3 regions of the Pseudomonas sp. DNDY-54 genome follow, and region 1 is predicted to be linked to each of the others. Evidence: predicted binding sites of a transcription regulator. Region 1 holds the regulator's gene; each other region holds the start of a gene.

Evidence for each region. The regulator LexA, encoded in region 1, represses DNA repair genes until DNA is damaged. The targets are predictions, from matches to a motif close to CTGTNTNNNNANACAG.
Region 2: the regulator LexA is predicted to act here: its motif matches at 3,815-3,830, upstream of imuA (translesion DNA synthesis-associated protein ImuA).
Region 3: the regulator LexA is predicted to act here: its motif matches at 3,447-3,462, upstream of recN (DNA repair protein RecN).

The regions. Positions count from the first base shown of each region.
Region 1 covers NZ_CP082271.1:2,767,330-2,773,309, forward strand. Annotated here, with positions in the region: gene K4O48_RS12725 (S-methyl-5'-thioinosine phosphorylase) at 1-383, opposite strand, end outside; gene nagZ (beta-N-acetylhexosaminidase) at 398-1,396, opposite strand; gene K4O48_RS12735 (L,D-transpeptidase) at 1,413-1,937, opposite strand; gene K4O48_RS12740 (TetR/AcrR family transcriptional regulator) at 1,977-2,684, opposite strand; gene lexA (transcriptional repressor LexA) at 2,879-3,487, shown strand; gene sulA (SOS-induced cell division inhibitor SulA) at 3,498-3,974, shown strand; gene K4O48_RS12755 (hypothetical protein) at 4,042-4,278, opposite strand; gene K4O48_RS12760 (DMT family transporter) at 4,480-5,319, shown strand; gene K4O48_RS12765 (DUF6586 family protein) at 5,355-5,873, opposite strand; gene topA (type I DNA topoisomerase) at 5,947-5,980, opposite strand, start outside.
Region 2 covers NZ_CP082271.1:2,591,218-2,597,197, forward strand. Annotated here, with positions in the region: gene gyrA (DNA gyrase subunit A) at 1-871, opposite strand, end outside; gene mtnA (S-methyl-5-thioribose-1-phosphate isomerase) at 997-2,073, opposite strand; gene K4O48_RS11980 (peroxiredoxin) at 2,323-2,964, opposite strand; gene K4O48_RS11985 (alpha/beta hydrolase) at 3,035-3,616, opposite strand; gene imuA (translesion DNA synthesis-associated protein ImuA) at 3,849-4,466, shown strand; gene K4O48_RS11995 (Y-family DNA polymerase) at 4,474-5,886, shown strand; gene K4O48_RS12000 (error-prone DNA polymerase) at 5,883-5,980, shown strand, end outside.
Region 3 covers NZ_CP082271.1:923,527-929,506, reverse strand. Annotated here, with positions in the region: gene dnaJ (molecular chaperone DnaJ) at 1-512, opposite strand, end outside; gene dnaK (molecular chaperone DnaK) at 682-2,595, opposite strand; gene grpE (nucleotide exchange factor GrpE) at 2,693-3,262, opposite strand; gene recN (DNA repair protein RecN) at 3,484-5,157, shown strand; gene fur (ferric iron uptake transcriptional regulator) at 5,213-5,620, opposite strand; gene K4O48_RS04390 (outer membrane protein assembly factor BamE) at 5,714-5,980, shown strand, end outside.

The DNA.
Region 1 (5,980 bases):
TCGACGTGGGTGACATGCTCGATATCGCCTTCAAAAAAGGTGTGCTCGCGGCCATAGGTGTAATCGATAAGCTGATGCGGCACACACAGGTGACCGGCGCCCATTGCCGAATGGATACCACCCACCGCGTTCACGGCGATCACCGCCTGTGCGCCGGACTGCTTCAGCGCCCATAGATTGGCGCGATAGTTCACCTGATGCGGCGGTATGCGGTGCGGGTGACCGTGTCGGGCAAGAAACAACACCTCTCGGCCCGCATAGGTGCCGCGCAGAATATCTGCCGACGGCCGGCCATAGGGCGTTTCCATCGGCACTGCTTCATCCAGGCTGAGCCCAGGCAGCTCCGTAAGGCCGGTGCCGCCGATAATGGCGTGGACAGTCATCTTGGTTTCCCTGGTCAAACGATCAATTCGGCGGCTTTGAGCGCGGCGATGGACGTGCGCCAACGTGGGTCCTGCTTGTATTCCAGCGAACCGAATACGCGGCTTCGCATCGTGGCAAGTGCTGGTGAAGGCCGCGTGTCGAGGCGTTGAAGCGCCGACAGTGCCAATTCGGCGGCACCCCTGTCATTGCAGACAAGCCCCATGTCGCAGCCAGCGGACAGCGCCGCCTCGATACGGGACGCTGCGTCACCGGCGACATGCGCACCAGCCATCGACAGGTCGTCGCTGAAGATCACGCCGTTGAAACCCAACTCGGTACGCAATATATCCTGCAGCCAGCGCGACGAAAAACCGGCGGGTTTGTCATCCACTTGGGGATAGATGACATGCGCAGGCATTACGGCATCGAGTTCGCCTGCAAGCCGCTGGAATGGGATCAGGTCGCACCCACGCAGCGCGTCCAATCCACGTTCATCGACCGGAATGGCAACATGAGAGTCGGCTTCCGCCCAGCCGTGACCCGGGAAGTGCTTGCCGGTCGCAGCCATTCCGGCGCTGTGCATACCACTGATAAAAGCGCCTGCCAGTTCGGTCGCACGTAGCGGATCACCTTCAAACGCACGAGAGCCGACGACCGCGCTGCGCTGATAATCAAGGTCGAGCACGGGCGCAAAGCTAAAATCCAGTCCCACCGCTAGCACTTCAGTGGCCATTACCCAACCACACATTTCTGCCAGCGCCTTTGCGTTCGCCCGTGACGCGAGCTCCCGCATCGCGGGCAGGCGGATGAAATCACGGCGCAGCCGCTGGACGCGTCCGCCCTCTTGATCGACTGCCAGCAAGAGGTCAGGGCGTAACGCCCGAATGGATCGACAGAGTGCCTGCACCTGAAGTGGGTGCTCGATGTTGCGGGCAAACAGGATGAGCCCCCCCACTTCCGGCTGCCGCAGCAACTGACGATCCTCGGCGGAGAGCCAGGTGCCGGCAATGTCCAGCATCAATGAACCTTGCATGATAGTGAGCAGATCCTTAATTCAGCGTTGCGCTCGACCAATCCGGACAGGCTCCTTCGCCTATCTGCACCGCGCAACCCGTTGGCACGCGCGCAAAGAGATCGAGGAGGTCGGCATTGCGCAGCCTGACGCAACCATGAGAAAGCGGCACACCCATGGGTTCGATATCGGGCGTGCCATGCAGATAGATGTAGCGACGAAAGGTGTCAACGGCACCCATTCGGTTGTATCCGGGTTCGCACCCACTGAGCCAGAGAATTCGGGTCAGTATCCAGTCGCGCCCAGGAAAGCGCTCATGCAGCTCCGCACTCCAAACCTCACCCGTCCACCGTCGTCCACGCAATACAGCCCCTGAAGGCAGCCCCTCACCAATGCGTGCTCGTACCTTATGGCGGCCTCGCGGCGTGCAACCGGAACCGTTGCGTTCACCCACGCCGTTGCGAGCGGTAGATACAGGCAGCCGAACGCACAGTTTCTCTTCAGAGAACCCGTAGAGCAGCTGGTCAGCAATGGAGATATGGAGAAAATCGAGTTCGTGCATGGGCGCCAAGCTTAGCCGATCGCCCCCTGCCCGTGCACGTCAACCCTTGGCCGGCATTGCCAAGGCGTTGCGTCTTACGATCGGATGCGCCTGAGCAAGACCCGGATCCGCCACACCGGAATCGGCTCGCATACCTGCCGCGAGGAAGGGCACCATCATGCGCATCACCTGCTCGATCGAGGTCTTCGCGCCAAAGTCGTTTTCAGCGATGGCCCGTAGTGCCTTGATCCCTGACATGCTGAACGCCGCTGCGCCAAGCATGAAATGAACACGCCAGAACAGCTCGATCGCCGGAATGGAAGGTGCAGCCTCGTGAACCCGTAGCATGTATCGGCGAAACACTTTGCCGTACATGTCTTCGAGATAGCGGCGTAGATGACCCTGGCTCTGACTGAAGGAAAGGCCCAGCAAGCGCATGAAGATAGACAGGTCATCACCGCTACGAGGCGTTACGGCCAGCGCCTGCTCCACAAGAATCTCCAGAAGCTCTTCCAGGCTGTCCTTTTTGTCCGACAGGGCTTCTCGCCTGTCCAGCTCGCGCTCGAGACTGACGCAGAAAGGACCCAGAAACCGTGAAAAAACAGCTTGGATAAGCGCCTTTTTAGAACCGAAGTGGTAGTTCACAGCCGCCAGATTTACTCCAGCCTTACTGGTGATCAGACGCAGCGATGTTTCGGCGAACCCCTTTTCAGCGAAAAGCTGTTCCGCTGCATCAAGAATGCGCTCCACAGTTTCAGACTGCGCCATGTCCCCTCCCCCGACAAACACGTGTTTGAAACTTACGTTTCAACCTATATCAAGTCAACAAGCAAAGTGCTGATTGCCGTTCCCTGTGCGGCAAAGCTTGCACCAACCTCGATGCGGCCTCAACAAACAACGATTGCCAAGCAATAGGCACTGTATATAATCCCAGTCACTGTATAAAAGAACAGAGACTACTCATGATCAAGCTGACCCCACGGCAGTCGGAAATTCTCGCCTTCATCAAGCGCTGCCTTGAAGACAACGGCTACCCACCGACACGCGCGGAGATCGCGCAGGAGCTGGGGTTCAAGTCACCCAACGCCGCCGAAGAGCATCTGAAGGCGTTGGCGCGAAAAGGGGCTATTGAGATGACGCCCGGTGCGTCCCGCGGAATACGCATTCCCGGTTTCGATCCAGCACCCGCAGAGAGCGGTCTGCCTGTCATCGGACGGGTCGCCGCCGGCGCGCCAATCCTGGCGCAGCAACATGTTGAAGAGTCCTGCCAGATCAACCCTTCATTTTTCCAGCCTAAGGCCGATTACCTACTGCGCGTGCACGGCATGAGCATGAAGGATATCGGCATTTTTGATGGCGACTTGCTAGCGGTTCACACCACGCGTGAAGCCCGTAATGGCCAGGTGGTGGTGGCTCGGATCGATGAAGAAGTAACCGTAAAACGCTTCAAGCGTGAAGGCAGTAAGGTCTGGCTGCTCGCAGAGAACCCTGAATTCCCCCCCATCGAGGTGGATTTGGAACAACAGGAACTGGTTATCGAAGGTTTGAGCGTCGGCGTGATTCGCCGTTAAGGAGAGGTTTATGCAGTATCAACCCCAACCCACCGCAAGCAAACCACAGCTTTCACTGTTCGAAGGGCTGATCGCACATCGCCTCACCCCATTCGGCGCTATCGTCAGCACCCCAGAACCCGCCAAGGACAAGCTGAGTGAGATGAGTTTTAGCGGCAGCGGCGAGCATTGCAGACAGCTACTGGCGCCCATACTGCGTGAGCTCAGTGAAGCAGCCGATACACGCTGGCTAACGCTGATCGCACCGCCCGCCTCGCTCTCGCAAAGCTGGCTCCGAGAAACAGGGCTTAACCGCGACCGCATTCTTTTGCTGCAGGCCCGTGAGAGTCAAGGCGCACTTGAACTGGCGTCCAAGGCCCTGATGTCAGGCTGCAGCCATACGGTTATAACCTGGCTTCCACGGCTGGACAAAGCGAGCCGATTACAACTTCGCGTGGCGGCCGCTCAGGGCAACGCGCAGGGTCTGAACATCCGCCTAGGTAACTGATAAAGCTCCAACGGCATAGGGACGTGCCGAAACCTACCCGGCCGCCACGAAGGCGTCTCTGACCACATCAATGCAGTACGCGGTCTCCATCCCCTTCCCGCTCGAAGTCTCCTTCGGAAACCCGCCCCGCCATTTGCACACCGACATTGAACATCGCCTTGGCGATTTCGACATGCTGCCCCTGCAGAAAGACTTTGGCATCGTCAGAAAAATCCAGCGTAACCAGCACACCTTCATCTTCAGCGCGACGCAGCACAATGCTGCCGTCGGGTAGCTCGACGATTTCCAGAAAAGACGTTGGCATGAATCTGCTCCCCGTGAAACGGCGCATTGTAACAGCCGGCTGACCTGCCCACAGCCCTCGGCTTCACAGCGTACGCGGTACGACAAACAGCATCTCGAGCCGGTCGCTGAAGTAGATGCTGCCATACGCAACGGCGAAGTAGGATGGCAGCCTAGTGGCGCAGAAGGCGCCGAGCACGGAGCTAACGCTTAAGGACCTGAGATGACCGCAAGAACTCTAATGCTAACCGTGATAGCCATGCTTGCTTTTGCGGGAAATTCGCTACTGTGTCGCGCCGCACTTCGCGACAGCGAGATCGACCCTGCCAGCTTTACAGCACTACGTCTTCTATCCGGTGCCTTGGTGCTGTGGTTGCTGCTCAGCCTGAGACAAAGGTCTTCGGTCACGTCGGGGAATTGGAAAGGCGCTGTCGCGCTTTTCACCTACGCCGCAGCCTTTTCCTACGCCTATACGCATCTCGATGCCGGCGCCGGCGCGTTACTGCTATTCGGCGCGGTCCAGCTGAGCATGATTACCTGGGGGTTCTTCAAAGGGGAGCGACTTCAGCGTCTGCAGGTTGCGGGGTTGATGCTGGCGCTGGGTGGCGTCGTGGCACTTCTGCTTCCCGGTACGGGCACGCCGTCGATCTCTGCGTCCTTACTGATGGTGCTGGCAGGGGTCGCTTGGGGCGCGTATTCACTGCTGGGCAAAGGAGCCGAAGACCCGCTTGCGGCGACCGCAGGCAATTTCATTCGCACCTTGCCCATCATGGCTGTGCTTTGCCTGCTAGCGCTGAGTGGGCTCAAGTGGGACAGCGCCGGGGTCGTGTACGCACTCCTATCGGGGGGCGTGATGTCCGGTATCGGCTATGCCATCTGGTATGCCGCGCTGCCAGGGCTAGCGGCCATGCAGGCGGCCAGCGTGCAGCTGAGCGTACCGCTTCTAACCGTGCTGGCAGGAAGTGCGTTTCTAGGGGAAGCCTTGACCAGCCAGTTGCTGATCGCGGGGATCGCAATCCTCGGAGGGATCGCACTGGTATTGCGGCTCAAACACAACGCCTAAAGAACTGAGCCCCAGCGAACCGCTCGCTTGGGCGTTCACCATTCGGTAAGCGATTCACGAAAGCGCAAGGCCAACGCTTTTAGGTTGCTTCGCCAGGATTCGATCTCTTCACGGCTTAGCGCCGGCACTTCCTCAACCACGCTGACCGCCTCAATCAAAGGCATGGTTGGATCCGTCTTGGCTTTGGCTGGCGCACGCGGCGGCTCGAACAGCACCGCGTATGCCCGGAGCAGTTGCGCCAGCCATGTTTCGGAATGCTCGGCCAGCTCTATCAGCTCCGCCAGCTCAGGACTCGGTGATGCATGCTGCGGCGAGCGTACCAGCAGCAACTCCGCACGCGATGCACTGGCGTCAGGCAGGCGGTAGTACCCAGCCACCTCGTGGCAAAGCCCCAGCAGCGCTCCGTAGAGATGGAAAAGACTAGCCTCTCGCTCTGCTTGGATCAGACCCGGCGCATTCATCGCGCCTTTCTCCTCGGCCCGCCGCCAATTGGCGAGTGCGAGACCGGCGAAGTATATTTTCTGATTGGTTCGGGTATACAGCTCATGAGCCATGGCGACGGTCTCCCAAGAGAGTGTGGAACGTTGCGGGAGGAGCCGAAAAATCGAATCCTCCCGACGCTGACGCTTACTTACCGGTGCTCTTGTCTTCCACTTTCCAC
Region 2 (5,980 bases), 180 kb from region 1:
TGATGCCTTCGAGCTTCTTCTCCTTCACCAGCTCGGCGATCTTTTCGATCAGACGCGCCTTGTTCAGCTGGTAAGGCAGCTCGGTGATGACGATCTGCTGACGACCACCGACCTTGTCGATGTCCTCGATGATCGAGCGAGCACGCATATAAATGCGTCCGCGACCCGTGCGGTAGGCTTCGACGATACCAGCGCGGCCATTGATGATGCCTGCCGTGGGGAAGTCTGGGCCCGGGATGAACTGCATAAGCTCATCGATGGTGATATCAGCGTTCTCGATCAGCGCCAGGCAACCATCAATCACTTCGCCCAGGTTGTGCGGCGGGATGTTGGTTGCCATGCCGACGGCGATGCCGCTTGAACCGTTAACCAGCAGGTTCGGGATCTTGGTCGGCATGACCGCCGGAATCTGCTCGGTGCCGTCGTAGTTGGGCACCCAGTCGACGGTTTCTTTATCGAGATCAGCCAGCAGCTCGTGCGCCAGCTTGGCCATACGAACTTCGGTATAACGCATGGCTGCTGCGTTATCCCCGTCGACCGAACCGAAGTTGCCCTGGCCATCGACCAGCATGTAGCGCAGCGAGAATGGCTGCGCCATCCGCACGATGGTGTCGTAAACCGCCGAGTCACCGTGGGGGTGGTACTTACCGATTACGTCACCGACCACACGGGCGGATTTCTTGTACGGCTTGTTCCAGTCGTTACCCAGCTCGCTCATGGCAAAAAGCACACGGCGATGCACAGGCTTCAATCCGTCGCGCGCATCCGGCAGCGCACGACCGACGATTACGCTCATCGCGTAATCGAGGTAGGACTGCTTGAGTTCGTCTTCGATATTGACCGGGAGGATTTCTTTGGCCAGTTCGCCCATGGAAGCCTGGTTCCTTATAGTCAGCAGGGTCCTGCGATTAAGCGCGGAATGGTATCACAGCTGGCGAGCCGGAGGCTCCAGGAAGCACATCCCGCGATCTTCGGCTCGGTCTGTGCGTACGTGAATCAATGGAGTCGTTTGCGGCTCATCAAGGTGGCAAGCTTCGCAGCATTCGGACGTTCCACGACGCCCTTCTCCGTTACGATCGCATCGATCAGGTCAGCCGGTGTGACATCGAATACCGGGTTGAATGCTTCGACATCTGCCGCGAACCGCTGACCATTGACTTCAAGCAACTCGTGACCGGCGCGCTCCTCGATGGGAATGTCATCGCCAGTTTCGAGATCCATGTCGATGGTCGAGCTTGGCGCCACCACCATGAACCGCACACCATGGTGCATCGCCAGCACGGCGAGCTGGTAGGTGCCGATTTTATTGGCCACGTCACCATTAGCGGTGATCCGATCAGCCCCAACGATGACCCAGGTGATGCCGCGCGTCTTCATCAGGTGCGCCGCCGCTGAATCGGCATTGAGCGCGACCGGCACACCCTCGCCTGCCAGCTCCCAAGCAGTCAGCCGGGAGCCTTGCAGCCAGGGCCGCGTTTCATCGACATAAACGCATTCAACAAGCCCTTCGAGATGCGCCCCACGAATGACCCCGAGCGCCGTACCGAAACCGCCGGTGGCCAACGCGCCGGTATTACAGTGAGTGAGCAGATTCTGAGGATTACCCTGATGTTTGCGGATCAGGTCAACGCCGAACTGCGCCATGGTGAGATTAGCTTCACGATCGCTTGCATGTATGGACGCGGCCTGAGCTTCAGCAGCAGTCAGCGGATCTTCGCCTGGCTTCAGTCGATCCAGCCGTTCGCGCATCTGATTTAACGCCCAAAACAGATTGACCGCGGTCGGTCGCGAGTCGGCCAGCACTTTGAAGTCCGCCTCCAGCGCCGCGCGCCAGTCGCTGGTTTCGGCGAGCCGAGCTCTGAGCCCCAACGCCAGCCCATAGGCCGCACTGATCCCGATCGCAGGAGCACCGCGCACGACCATCTCACGAATGGCCTGTGCCACCGCCGCCGCTGAATCGTAGGTGTGCCATATCTCTTCCAACGGCAATTTGCGCTGGTCGAGCAAACGCAGCTGCCCGCTCTGCCACTCGATAGCCTTCACTTTTTCCGCGGCCAACAAGCGTTCGCGCATGGCAATCCTCTCTTCGTTCTCTAAAGCTCCTGACCATCAGAAGCGAAACCGGTCTGTTCGTGTAGTGCGAGCCGGCGCATGAAAAAGCCCGGTCGTCTCCGAACCGGGCTTCAACATTCGATAGGGCATGCGGAGTGATTGAACACTCACGCCTCCATACCCGGGCGCGAATCCTAATCGACTGATTTTTACAGCACAAGCAAAGGGCGGCCAAGCGGTGAGTCAGGCACGACGCACGTGACTCGCGACCTAGCTTCGATTCGGCTGCGGAGTGAGGCGCAGATAAGGCTTCACCGCACGATATCCCTTTGGAAAACGCTGCTTAATTTCATTCTCGTCCTGAAGCGAAGGCACGATCACCACGTCGTCGCCATCCTGCCAGTTGGCTGGCGTCGCGACCTTATGGTTGTCGGTCAACTGCAACGAATCGATCACACGCAGGATTTCGTTGAAGTTTCGACCGGTGCTCGCTGGATACGTGATCGTCAGACGTACCTTCTTATTCGGATCGATGATGAACAGCGAACGTACCGTGAGGGTATCGTTGGCGTTGGGGTGAATCAGATCGTACAGCGCAGATACCTTACGATCAGCGTCAGCCAGGATCGGGAAATTGACTTGGGTGCTCTGCGTTTCATTGATGTCATCGATCCATTTCACATGCGAATCCACCGGATCCACGGATAGCGCAATAGCCTTGACGTTGCGCTTGGCAAATTCATCCTTGAGCTTGGCGGTGAAGCCGAGCTCGGTGGTGCACACCGGTGTGAAATCCGCCGGATGCGAGAACAGCACGCCCCAGCTGTCGCCGAGCCATTCATGAAAGTGGATTCGCCCTTCGCTGGAGTCCTGCTCGAAGTCGGGGGCAATATCACCAAGACGGATACTCATGTTTACTCTCCCGTGCAGTTGCTGTTAACGACCGCATAGAGGCAGGCGGTCGGGTCGTGAATCGTTTGCCTTAGGCCGTTCTACGAATCTGCTGAAGAATGCGGTCTTGCAAACGATACAAGTAAGCGAAGCCCTGCTCCCAGCGGGTATGCCCCGATTGAGTATTGATGTGGCCCGCGCCGTTGAGAATGACTGTCTCGCTGCCCCATTCCTGACCTAGCTGACGGGCTCTGCTCGCTGAAGCGGCGGAATCGTTATCGGAGCCGATCAGCAGGCTTGGAAACGGCAGGGCAAGGCTGGGAATCGGTGCGAAATTGCGCAAGGCATCGGGACAGTTATAGCGCTGCACATCAGCCGGGGCGACCAGCAATGCACCCTGCACCCGCTCCAGCGTGTCAGCCGAAGCTTGCACAGCCCAGTGGGCGACGGTGATGCATCCCAAGCTGTGCGCCAACAGGATCACTGGCTCAGCGCTGGATGAAATGCTCCGGTCCAGCTCGGCAACCCATTGTTCGCGAAGAGGGTTCTGCCAATCGGCCTGCTCTACCCGAGCACTGTTGGGCAGACGGCGCTGCCAATGACTTTGCCAGTGAGCGGCAGGCGAGCCTTGCCAGCCAGGTACGATCAGGTAGTGAATCGATTCGCTGCGCATTGCGACCTCCAACGTGATGAGCAAAGTCTAGCCACTACCAAATAAAACGGAAAAGAATAAAGGCTTATTTGTTTATGCTATTAAGTTTGCATAAACGCGTTTCCTTTGGGCGTTGTGCGGGGATTGGATGGCCCAATCACTCTTCCAGATCTGCCGGTTCATCGCTTCAACTTGACCGTCACTCCGGCAAAATTAATACTGTATTCATATACAGTATTCGGTGCCTCTCCTCATGTCCTCTGTGGTCGCCCTCAACCACCTACTTGATGCGCGCCGTTTGTGGCGCGGCCAGGGCAGTATCGTTTCGTCTGATACCCAGCCAACCGGACATTCCGCACTGGATGCCGCGCTGCCTGGCGGCGGCTGGCCAGAATCAGCGCTAAGCGAAATACTCTTCGCCAGTACTGGCATTGGCGAGCTGCGCCTGCTCTGGCCGACCCTCGCACGACTGACCAAGGCGAGAGAACGTGTGGTTCTGGTGGGACCTCCGCACGTGCCCTATCCCCAGGCCTGGCTGGCGGCCGGTATCGATCTCCGTCAATTGACGATCGTAAACGCTCAGGGTCGCGACGCCTTATGGGCCGCTGAGCAGTGTCTGCGTTCCGGTAGCTGTGGCGCGGTGCTGTGTTGGCCGCGACAGGTCGATGATCGTGCCTTGCGTCGGTTGCAGGTCGCTGCTGAGACCGGTCACACGCTTGCCTTCGCCTATCGCCCCTTGTGCGAAGCGGTCAACCCTTCGCCTGCGGCGCTGCGCCTGGCGGTCGAGACCCAGCCGGCCCAGTTGCGTGTTCTCAAATGTCGCGGGGGTTTGGCTCCGGCGCGCCCGATTCCCACCGCAGCATGGCACTAGACTGATCATGCTCTGGGTCTGCATTTTGCTGCCGCAACTGGCCATGGACGGTGTGCTGCGCAATCGCACCGAGACCGAAAGACCGCTGGCTCTCTTGAGCGGTACGCCACAGCGCCGCGTACTGCAGGCAGTCAATCCAGCCGCCCGGGCTCTCGGTCTCAAGCCGGGACAATCATTGATCGCCGCACAAGCGCTGACTCGTGCGTTTGCGACGGCCGACTACGACCTGGCATCCATTGAGCACTGGCAACAATTTCTCGCGGCCTGGGCTTATGGGTTCAGCTCACATGTGAGCCTGCATTACCCACGTTGCTTGCTCTTGGAGGTGCGATCCAGCCTCGGCCTGTTCGGCCCCTGGCCTCGTCTGGAGGCACGCTTGCGGAAAGAGCTCGTTGAGCTCGGCTTTCGGCATCGCATTACCCTGGCGCCCAATGCGGCGGCGGCGCGCGCATTGGCCAACGTGCATGACGGCTTGGCTGTGATGGATACCGAGACGCTGCTGCATGTACTGGGGCGACTGCCCGTGGACCGTATCGGCCTGCCGCGCGAAGCGGCGACGGCGCTGGTCCGCATGGGGCTGCGAACGTTCAAACAGGTGCTCGACTTGCCCCGCTCCGGTCTGGCCAGGCGTTTTCCTGCTGAGGTGATCAAGCACCTTGATACCCTGCTCGAACGGCGTCCTCTGGCGCTGGATTTCTACCGGCCGCCCGACCGCTTCGATGCCCGTATCGAATTGAACTTCGAAGTCGAGTCGCATCAAGCGTTGCTGTTTCCGCTGCGCCGGCTCACCGCCGACCTTGCCGCCTATCTGGCGGGTCGTGACAGTGGCGTACAGCGTTTCACCTTGCAGCTGGAACATCGCAACCTGGCCGATAGCGAGGTGGCGGTCGGCCTGCTCAGCGCCGAGCGAGATCCCGCCATGCTGTTCGAATTGACCCGCGGCCGGCTGGAGCATCTGCAACTGCCAGCACCGGTGCTGGCGTTGCGCCTGGTCGCGCGCGAGCTGCCGAGTTTTGCTCCTGAGCACCGCGAGCTGTTCGACGAGCGTCCTCAGCAATCGTTGCCCTGGGAACAACTCCGAGAGCGTTTACGGTCTCGCCTGGGCGATGACGCCGTGCAAGGACTTGCCGCGCAGGCCGATCATCGCCCCGAGTGCGCATGGCAGCCGCGACATGTCGCCCAGCACGAGTTTTCATCGGACATAGGACCCCGCCCCGGCTGGCTGCTGGTCGAAGCGAAACCCGTTCAGGAGTCGTCCGTGAACGTGCTAGCCGGTCCTGAGCGCATCGAATCCGGCTGGTGGGACGGTGGCGACGTGCGTCGCGACTACTATCTGGTTGAAACCCGCGCCGGGCAACGCGGCTGGGCGTTCCGTCCGGCAGAGGGAGGGCCGCTGTTATTGCACGGTTGGTTCGCATGATGACCGGCTACGCTGAACTCCATTGCCTGTCTAACTTCAGTTTCCAGCGGGGCGCCTCGAGTGCCCAGGAACTGTTCGAGCGCGCCTCGCGTCT
Region 3 (5,980 bases), 1.8 Mb from region 1:
CCGATGCCGCCACAGGTGGTACAGGTGACAGGGCTGGTGCCCTTTTTCGCGCCCGAGCCATCACAGGTCTTACACTCAGCCAGCGTCGGCACACGGATCGTCACCGTCGTGCCGCGCACGGCCTCTTCCAGATCCAGCTCAAGGGTGTATCGCAAATCACTGCCGCGCTGAGCGCCACCACGGGAACTGCCGCGCCCACCGGCGAAGAAATCGCTGAAGACGTCGCCAAAGATGTCGGAGAAGTTGGCACCGCCATAGGCACCACCTGCACCCGCGCCCATCTGCGGGTCGACGCCAGCATGACCGTATTGGTCATAGGCTTGACGCTTACCGGCGTCGGACAACACTTCGTAAGCCTCGTTGGCTTCCTTGAACGCGTCTTCTGCAGCTTTATCTCCGGGATTACGGTCCGGATGGTGCTTCATCGCAAGGCGGCGATAAGCCTTCTTCAGCTCCGCCTCGCTGGCGCCGCGTTCGACACCCAGCACTTCGTAATAGTCACGTTTGGCCATAGTTTTCCTGAACCTTCAAATTCGTACCCTCCAGACACGCCAACGCGGGAGCAAGCCCCCGCGCGGCGATCAAGCCCGTTGCGGCAATGCCGCGGCGGGTGGGAGCGAAGGGAGCCACCGCCGTGCGGCCGCTCCCTCCCCCCTGGTCTTAGGGCGCATAAGCCGCAGCTTACTTGTTGTCCTTGACCTCTTCGAACTCGGCATCGACAACGTCGTCGCCGGCCTGGCCGTTCTCAGCAGCTTGCTCGCCCGCACCGCCCTGAGGCTGCTCGGCGTACATCTTCTGCGCCAGCGGCGTAGAGGCCTGGGATACCGCAGCGATCTTGGCTTCGATCTCGGCCTTGTCGTCACCCTTGATAGCGACCTCCAACTCGCCGATAGCTTTCTCGATGCTGGTTTTGTCTTCCTCGGTAGCCTTGTCGCCAGCTTCGGTCAGCATCTTGCGGGTCGCATGGACCAGCTGATCGCCTTGGTTACGCGCCGTAACCAGCTCCTCGAACTTGCGGTCTTCGTCCGCATTGGCCTCGGCGTCACGCACCATTTGCTCGATTTCTTCCTCGGACAGACCGGAGTTGGCCTTGATCACGATGGACTGATGCTTGCCGGTGGCCTTGTCCTTAGCTGATACGTGCAGGATGCCGTTGGCGTCGATGTCGAAGGTCACTTCGATCTGTGGCACGCCGCGTGGAGCCGGCGGAATCTCGGCCAGATCGAAACGACCCAGCGACTTGTTCTGCGCAGCCTGCTTGCGCTCACCCTGCAGAACGTGAATGGTCACGGCGCCCTGGTTGTCATCAGCGGTCGAGAAGACCTGCGACTTCTTGGTCGGAATCGTGGTGTTCTTCTCAATCAGCGCCGTCATCACACCGCCCATGGTTTCGATACCCAGGGTCAGCGGGGAGACGTCGAGCAACAGCACGTCCTTGACGTCACCAGCCAGAACGGCGCCCTGGATGGCAGCGCCCATGGCAACGGCTTCGTCCGGGTTCACGTCCTTGCGCGCTTCCTTGCCGAAGAACTCGGCGACCTTCTGCTGCACCAGCGGCATACGAGTCTGGCCGCCCACCAGGATGACGTCGTCGATCTTCGACACATCGATACCGGCATCCTTCATTGCCATGCGGCACGGCTCGATGGTGCGCTGCACCAGATCCTCAACCAGGGCTTCGAGCTTGGCGCGTGAAATCTTCACGTTCAGGTGCTTCGGACCGGTCGAGTCGGCAGTGATGTACGGCAGGTTGACGTCGGTCTGCTGGCTGGAGGACAGCTCGATCTTCGCCTTCTCGGCAGCTTCCTTCAGGCGCTGCATCGCCAGCGGGTCACCCTTGAGATTCATGCCGGTTTCTTTCTTGAACTCGTCGACGAGGTAGTCGATCAAGCGGATGTCGAAGTCCTCACCACCGAGGAAAGTGTCACCGTTAGTGGCTAACACTTCAAACTGGTGCTCACCATCAACTTCGGCAATTTCGATAACCGACACGTCGAAGGTACCGCCGCCCAGGTCATAAACGATGACGGTGTGGTCGCCCCGGGCCTTGTCCATGCCATAGGCCAGCGCAGCCGCAGTCGGCTCGTTAATGATGCGCTTGACGTCCAGACCGGCGATACGGCCAGCGTCCTTGGTCGCCTGACGCTGACTGTCGTTGAAGTAGGCAGGAACGGTAATAACCGCCTCGGTCACTGGCTCGCCGAGATAGTCTTCAGCAGTCTTCTTCATCTTCTTCAAGATTTCGGCAGAGATCTGCGGCGGGGCCATCTTCTGACCGCTGACTTCCACCCAAGCGTCGTTGTTATCCGCCTTGACGATCTTGTACGGGACCATCTGGATGTCTTTCTGCACGACTTCTTCATCGAAACGACGACCGATGAGTCGTTTGACCGCGTACAGGGTGTTGTGCGGATTGGTGACCGCCTGACGCTTGGCGGACTGACCGACCAGGATTTCGCCATCATTCGCGTAGGCGATGATCGACGGTGTGGTGCGGCCGCCTTCGGCGTTCTCGATCACCTTGGCCTTGCCGTTTTCCAGGATGGAGACACAGGAGTTGGTCGTTCCCAGGTCGATACCAATAATCTTGCCCATATATTTCTCTCCGAACTTTTGATTGGTCCGCGCCTGTTTACCGGCTGCGGGTAACACAAAAACGCTTGGCTACCAGATGGGGGCCAGAAGCCGAAATTCAAGCCTTCTCATCAATCGAAGGCGGAGTTTCTGCAGGTGCCTTGCTGACAACCACCATCGCCGGCCGCAGCAAACGACCGTTGAGCAAATAGCCCTTCTGAAACACCTTGAGCACGCTGCCGGGCTCGGCATGGGTACTTTCTTCCATGGCCATCGCCTGATGATGCTCGGGATTGAACGGCTCGCCGTGCGGGTCGATCGGCGTCAGCTGATGGCGCGCTAGCGTGTCGAGCAGCAGTTTGAGCGTCAGCTCAACACCGTCACGCATCGGCTTGACGGCCTCGTCATCAGCGCTGGACAGTTCCAGACCGCGCTCCAGGCTGTCAGCGACTGCGAGCAGGTCACCCGCAAACTTTTCCAACGCAAACTTGTGTGCCTTTTCAACATCCTGCTCCGCACGGCGACGAATGTTTTGCAACTCCGCCGCCACTCTCAGGGACTGGTCCTGCGCAGCCGCGAGCTGCTCTTCCAGCGATTGCACACGGGCGGCCAGATCTTCCGCAACGTCGGCTTGCGCGCTGTCGTTCTCTTCCGGGGTCTGGGTGTCCAGGTTCTGCTCGTCGGCCATGCGATCCTCCTCGTCAATACTTCAGCGGGCAGTCATCCCGCGCTTGTGCGGCTATATGGGGGCGACAATCCAGGCTTCAAGGGTGACCGCGACAACAGCATTCCTTTCGAAGGCCATTAATTGGGCAGCGCGCTTTGTTTACATACCGGCCATATAGAGCCGCTTGTGACGCCAGGCGAAAGCACTGTATAAATACCCAGTCGCCGAGTAGGAGCCCTGCCATGCTGATCCATCTGTCCGTTCACAACTACGCCATCGTTGAGCATCTCGACTTGGAGCTGAAACGCGGCATGAGCGTAATCAGCGGCGAAACAGGGGCCGGCAAATCAATCATGCTCGATGCTCTTGGATTAACGCTTGGCGATCGCGCCGACAGTAGCGTGGTCCGCATCGGGGCGGATAAGGCGGATATTCTCGCCAGCTTCGATCTGGATGATATTCCGGATGCACGTGCCTGGCTGGCCGAGCGGGATCTGGACAACGAGGGGCCATGCATCCTGCGACGCGTGATCACAGCGGAAGGTCGCTCACGTGGTTACATCAACGGCACGCCCTGTCCGCAAGGCGATCTGAAGGCGCTTGGCGAGCTATTGATCGACATCCACAGCCAGCATGAACATCAATCGTTGCTCAAACTCGACACCCACCGCCGCCTGCTAGATGAATACGGCGGCAGTCAGGATCTGGCCCGCCAGGTGCAATTGGCAGCGCAGCGCTGGCGGCAAACGCGACAGACGCTGGAGCGCCTGAGCAACACTAGCGATGAACAGCGAGCCCGCCATCAGCTTCTCAGCTACCAGCTCGAAGAACTGGAAACGTTGGCGCTGGGTGAAAACGAGCTGGAACAGCTGGAGCATGAGCATAAGAACCTTGCTAACGCTGAGCATCTGCTCGGCGCCTGTCGCCAGGTCATCGACTTATGCAGTGAGAGCGATGCCGGTAACGTCCTGTCCGCGCTGACCTCAAGCTTGCAGCGGCTCACGGGATTTCAGAACCAGCCCGGCGCACTCGGCGAGGCGGTCAACCTGCTGTCCAGCGCACAGATTCAGGTGGAAGAAGCCGTCGGCGAACTGAATCGATTCCTCGACCACTTCGACTCCGATCCGCAGCGCCAACAGGCTCTGGAAGAACGCCTCGACAGCATCTACACCCTCGCACGCAAGCATCGGGTACAGCCGCAGGAGCTTCCTGCCTTGCAACAGAGCCTGTTCGAAGAGCTGGAAGGCCTGAATGCTGACGATGACGCGCTGGAGCAGTTAGGCGAAGAACTCGCCGCTTACGCTCATCATTATCAAGAAAAAGCCGAGGCACTGAGCGGTGCCCGACAGCAGGCAGCCGAGTCGCTGGCGGTTGCCGTTGAAACCGAGATACAACGGCTGGGCATGCCTGGCGGCAGATTCAGCGTTGTACTTAAACCCACGACAGCAGGTGACCTGATGCCGCACGGGCTGGAGCAAGTGGAATTCCTCGTCAGCGCCAACCCGGGGCAGCCATTGCGGCCATTGGCAAAGGTGGCATCTGGCGGCGAGCTGTCGCGCATCAGCTTGGCGATCCAAGTGATCACGGCGCAGACGTCGCGCACCCCGACACTGGTATTCGACGAAGTGGATGTCGGGATCGGCGGCCCGACAGCCGAAGTGGTGGGTCAGCTGCTACGCCGGCTCGGTGAACGTGGCCAGGTGCTTACCGTGACCCACCTACCTCAGGTAGCAGCGCAGGGGCACCATCATCTGTTCGTACACAAAGCTCGCGGACGTGACGAGACCCACACGGCGGTGGCAGCCCTGGAAGGAAGCGAACGCGTTGAAGAAATCGCCCGAATGCTTGGCGGAGTGGATCTGACCGAGCAGGCGCTCGCCCACGCGCGGCAGATGATCGGTTCAGCGCAGGCCTGATCGGCACAAAAAAGGCGACCCCAAGGTCGCCTCTTCCATTTTTCGGCATCGACAATCAGTCGGCCTTTTTGCGCACATACAGCACTAGATTGTGATCAACCAGCTCGTAACCGTGGCGCTTGACGATCTCTTTCTGCAGCTTCTCGATCTCGGAATCGAAAAACTCGATCACATCACCACTGTCGACACAGACCATGTGGTCGTGATGGCCGCCGTCAGCCAGCTCGAATACGGCATGGCCGCCATCGAAATTATGCCGGACCACGAGACCGGCCGCCTCGAACTGAGTCAGCACTCGATACACGGTTGCCAGACCGACGTCCTCGCCGGCTTCCATCAGCGCCTTGTAGACATCTTCAGCGCTCATGTGACGCTGGTCGGTTGTATCCAGCATTTGCAGGATCTTGACCCGAGGCAGGGTAACTTTGAGGCCAGCTTTGCGTAGTTCGCTATTTTCAACCATGGTTGGCTTTCTCGCTGCTGCTGTTTCGCAGCCTCCTTCAATACGGGTATGATCCGGGCTTTGCCCAGCCAAGATAGTGGAAGTCACCTACCGATGCAAAACACCAAGCTCATGCTGTCCAGTCTCACACTTGTGGGCCTGTTCGCACTCGCCGGTTGTTCATTCCCCGGGGTTTACAAGGTCGACATTCAACAGGGCAATGTCGTTACGCAGGACATGATAGACCAGTTGCGCCCGGGAATGACCCGTTCGCAAGTGAGGTTTATCATGGGCAGCCCGCTGATCACCGATACCTTTCATGCAAATCGCTGGGATTACCTGTACAGCATTCAGCCAGGTGGGAGCCAGCGCCAGCAGGAA